Regions from separate parts of the Allobosea massiliensis genome, predicted to be linked through region 2. Evidence: riboswitches for the same ligand, from Rfam matches in the RefSeq annotation. Region 2 holds a riboswitch; the other holds the start of a gene.

Region 1 (2,381 bases), on a different contig from region 2:
CGTGACCTCGCGCGGCTCGCCGTTAAGCAGCAACGTCATGAAGCCTCTCCGGGATGCTGGCGGGATCGAGCAGGGCCTCCGCCGCCAGCCGCGCCATCGCGGGGCTCAGCAGAAAACCGTGCCGATAGAAGCCGTTGACATGGATGACCCGGCCACGACGCGTCAAGCGCGGCAGGTTGTCGGGAAAGGCCGGGCGCGCATCGACGCCGATCTCGACGATCTGCGCCTCGCCGAAGGCCGGATGCAGCGCATAGGCGCCGCCGAGCAGTTCCAGCATCGAACGCGCGGTGACGGCGCTGCGGTCGCCGCCCTCGATCATCGTCGCGCCGACCATGAAGATGCCGTCCGCCCGCGGCACGACATAGAGCGGGATGCGCGGATGCAGCAGCCGAACCGGGCGCGACAGGGTGACGTCTCGGGTGCGCAACAGCAGCATCTCGCCCTTGACGCCACGCAGATCCGGCAGCGCCCCGCGGGCGGCGAGACCCCGGCAGTCGAGCACGGCATCGGCAGCCACATCCTCGGGGGCGACCTCGCGGCCGTAATGGATGCGTCCGCCCAGAGCGATCACCTTCGCCGCCAGCCCTGCCAGCGCCAGGCGCGGATCGAGATGGCCCTCGCTCTCGAAGAAGAGCGCCTTGCCGAAGCGCCCGGCGAGATCGGGCTCCAGCGCGGCGATGGCCTCGGCCTCGATCTCGACCAGATGGGAGGTGCGACTGGCGAAGCGGCGCAGTTCGGCGCGATCACGGCTGGGAGCGACCACGAGCGTGCCCTTGCGGACGACGCCCTCGACATGGCGCTCCCACCAGCTCGCCGCCTCCTGGCCGAGCCTGACGACCGGCTCCTCGGCGCTCTCGCCCTCGCACCAGGGCGCCAGCATCCCGCCGGCCCACCAGGAGCAGGCTTTCGCCCCGGCCGTTTCGCCGCGCTCGAACAGCTCGACCTCGGCGCCGCGCCCGAGCAGCTCGACCGCGCAGGCGAGGCCGACGACGCCGGCGCCGACGATGCCGACGCGCAGCGGTGGGTTCGACCGGGACTGGATGGATGCGTGCGGCATGCCCTACCCTCGCGGCCGTGAAGGCTGCGGCCGTGGCAGGACGGGTGAAGCGACGCTGCGACGACCGTTCCCTTCGCCGGCATTATCCGGATCAGGTTCGATGGGTTGGCGACTTGCGCCTCTCAGCCTTGCGGCACCCCAACGGATCGACCTCAATCTAGGCCCGGCGGGCCGCCCGGGCAACCCTCCAAGCCATTCCGGGGCCGCCGCGCGGCCATGTCCCCCTCGTGAGGGAGGTCAGCCCAGCGGCTTGGCGAAGCGGGCGAAGGCGTCGATCGTGGGCGTCGTGCCGGCGCCGGGCCGCTGGGGTTTCAGGAAGCAGCCATCGACGACATTCGCCGGCTCCTCGAAGGCGTCCTTGATCCAGGGGATGTATTCGAGGACCGGCGTCGCCTGGTGCCAATAGGCGAGATGGACATGGACCTGGCTCATCTCGCCGGCATGGGGCGCGACCGGCAGGCGGCTGGCGAGGGCGAGATCGGCGACCTGGATGTATTCGGTGATGCCGCCGAGCCGCGTCACATCAGGCTGGACGTAGTGGATCGCGTCGGCTGCGATGAAGGCGCGGAAGGCGTCGAGCGAATAGAGCTGCTCGCCGAGCGCGACGGGAATGGAGGTGTCGCGGGCGAGCGCCGCATGCGAGCCGACATCGTCATACCAGAGCGGCTCCTCGAACCAGAAGATGTCGAGCGGCTCCGCCCGGGCGCAGAAGCGCTTGCAGGTCGGCAGATCCCATTTGCCGTTGCCGTCGATGGCGAGCGAAACATGGGGCCCGACGGCCCGGCGCACCGCCTCGAGCCGGCCGATGTCGATGCCGGGATCGGCATGGCCGACCTTGACCTTGATGCGGTGGAAACCGTCCTGCTCCACGGCCCTGCGGCAGCCCTCGACGAGCTGGTCCTTGGGGATCGAGAGCCAGCCGATATCGGTGTTGTAGGCCTCGAGCCGCGGCTTGCTGGCGCCGCCGAGGAGATGCCAGAGCGGCACGCCGGCCTTCTTCGCCTTGAGATCCCAGAGCGCGACATCCACCGCCGCCAGCGCGAGCTGGGTGATGCCGGCGCGGCCGACCCATTGCAGCGCCGGATGGCGCGCGAGCTTGAGCCAGAGCCGGCTCGTTTCCAACGCGTCTTCGCCGATCAGCAGCGGCGCATAGCAATCGCGGATGCAGGCGGTGATCAGCCGGTCGGAGGACAGATCGGCATGGGTGCCGGTGAAACCATAGCCCTCTAGCCCCTCCTCCGTGACGATCCTGGTGCCGACGACGCCCCAATGGCTGATGCGATGCGTCGAATCGGCGATCGACCCGCCGGTGACGGGGATATGC
Region 2 (2,381 bases):
GAACAGCCCTTGGAATCGGCGCCGTCGACGCGGCCGAGCAACCGGAAGCCGCCTTCGACCATCACGCCGGCGTCCTCGGTCAGGATCGCGGAGGCGCAGTTGAAATGGGCGAGGTCGTGATGAACCAGCACGCCGGTCGTTCCCTCCGGCAGGTCGCAACCGCTGACCGGATCGACGACGCGGCTGCGGATCCAGTGCGGGCCGGACTTCACCGGCGGGCAGACTGCATTGCCGTCGTCGTAGAACTGCGTGCTGAGCTCGGTCATGCCGTACATGTTGATGCAGGCCTCGCGCGGTACGCCGAGCGTCACTGAGAGTGCGTCATAGAAGGCGTCAGCCCCCATCTCGCGCGACTGCCCCTTGAAGCCGCCGGTGTCGAGGATCCGGCTGCCTGCAGGCAACGCGAAGCGCCGCCCCTGCGCCGCCAGCGCATCGAGCAGATGTACGAAGCTGAAGCTCGCGCCGAGCAGCGCATAGGGCTCGCCCGAAGCTTCCGCCCGCTCCAGCGCCGCGATCAGCCGCGGCAGGTCGAGCCCGCTTGCGCCGATGAAGCCCTCGCTGTCGGGCGTTCCGCATTCCCGCTTCGCCAGAGCGAGGTAATGCGCCAGCGAGGAGTTCGGCATAGCCACCTCGTCGGGGAAGAGGATGCCCATCGTGATGCGCTCCCGCCCGGCCATGAAGCGGCGGCGGAAATTCACCAGCATCGAGCGGCTCCAAACCGCCATCGTCGGGTGGTGGCTCTTACCCCGCACCCCACCTTGCGTCGTGCCGCTGGTCATGAAGATGCGCTCGGCCGCCTCCGGCGGCGTGCAGCTCAGCGTCAGGGTCTTGAAGGCGCTGATCGGCACGGCCGGGATGTCGCGCCAGCTGCGGACGGTGAGCGTGGTGCGCCCGCGCTGGATCGCGAAACGCCGATAGGGCGCGTTGTGGGCGAACTGATAGGCGAAGACGGCCAGCGCCATGCGCTCGAATTCCGCCTCCGACGCCCCGTCCTGGTCGATGAAGGCCAGCAAGGCCTCGATGATCTCGCTCTGCGTCACGTCCGCTCGCCTTCCCGCAAGGCCACTCGCCCGGCGACATGCCGAGGTTGGAGCCTGACGATCCGACAATGACGGCGCGAGCCTGGAAAAGGGGCGTGATGGTGCCGCCCGATGTCCCGCATCCCTACGCCGGCATGACCCGGATCAGGTTCGGAGGGTCACCGCGCTGTCGAACCGAAGCCCGACCGGCGGAATCTCAGCCTCCTCGCGAGGCACCCCTTGGAACAGCGGCCACCATGATGGCGCGCCCGCCTCGCTGTCAAGGAAGCGTCATGGTCGCGCCCACGGGCTCATGCACCGAAACAATCGCGCATCGCCGGGCGTTACGTCCGGGACAATCCCTGAGGAGACGGATGATGGACACGGCACGCGAAAATCCCGCGCTCGAGATTCCGGATGAGGGCGAACGTCTGGCCGAAGGCGGCGGCGCTGCAGCCACCCACCAAGTCAGCCTGCGGACCAATGTCCATGACGCGGGCAGCGGCGCCAACGAGACGATCGATGGCCTAGATTCGACAAGCGAAGCCATCCGCCATGCGGCGGAGGACATCCCGACCGGACAACGCCCGGAGGGGCCGATGGAGTCGGTGCCCGTTTTCGATCGCGCGGGACTGCCGCCGAAGGTCTGACGGAGGATGGCGAGGACCATGAGGACAGCCTGAGCGGCGGAACCACAGGCGCCCTCTCCCGGTTGCATCAGCAGAGCCCGCAGGAGGCGCCCATGAGATCGACGTCCGCCAATTCCATGGTCGCAGCCGCGACGATCGCCGTCTCGGCGGTCATGCTGACGATGCTTGCGATGGCCGACAACCGCCCTGCCAAGACGCTCTGCCGGGACGTCGTTCCGGGTTCGATCGTCGAGGTCATGAATTGCCCCCAAACCGCACAGGCCCCGCAGCTGGCGAAGTCTGTCGTGCCGGCTCAACAGACGCGGCTCGCCTTTACAGCTGGCCAGTGAACCGGAGCAGAAGGCGGGGAGCTGGCGTCTCGGCGGAAGTGGCGGACAGGGAGGGATTTGAACCCCCGATACCCTTGCGGGTATGCCGCATTTCGAGTGCGGTGCATTCAACCACTCTGCCACCTGTCCGCGGTCGCCTTCGGTCGAAGCGGGCTGGTTACTACACGCGGAGTTCGGCCAAAACAAGCCTTCGCTCGCGCGCCGGTCGCTTTCTGTTTCTCGCCGTCGCCGGGGCTTAGCTTTCGGAGCGCGAGGCGACGCTTTCGCTTGACCTTCGTGACCCTTGCGACTATCGAGCCTCGTCCGGCGTGGGGAAACCCGCGCCCGATCTCTTTTGGCCCATCGGTTTCGCCGCGCGCGAACCTTGAGCCGTCAAGAGCGAA

The links. Region 2 has a riboswitch for thiamine pyrophosphate ahead of ACFPN9_RS09840 (LuxE/PaaK family acyltransferase). Riboswitches for the same ligand answer to the same signal wherever they lie in the genome.
Region 1: another riboswitch for thiamine pyrophosphate. It lies ahead of thiO (glycine oxidase ThiO); the one in region 2 lies ahead of ACFPN9_RS09840 (LuxE/PaaK family acyltransferase).

What each region holds. Positions count from the first base shown of each region.
Region 1 is NZ_JBHSLU010000063.1:304,833-307,213, reverse strand. It holds gene thiS (sulfur carrier protein ThiS) at 1-39, opposite strand, end outside; gene thiO (glycine oxidase ThiO) at 23-1,018, opposite strand; TPP riboswitch at 1,109-1,208, opposite strand; gene ACFPN9_RS19250 (mandelate racemase/muconate lactonizing enzyme family protein) at 1,295-2,381, opposite strand, start outside.
Region 2 is NZ_JBHSLU010000018.1:27,190-29,570, forward strand. It holds gene ACFPN9_RS09840 (LuxE/PaaK family acyltransferase) at 1-1,040, opposite strand, end outside; TPP riboswitch at 1,145-1,270, opposite strand; gene ACFPN9_RS09845 (hypothetical protein) at 1,397-1,669, shown strand; gene ACFPN9_RS09850 (hypothetical protein) at 1,762-1,998, shown strand; tRNA gene ACFPN9_RS09855 (tRNA-Ser) at 2,038-2,127, opposite strand.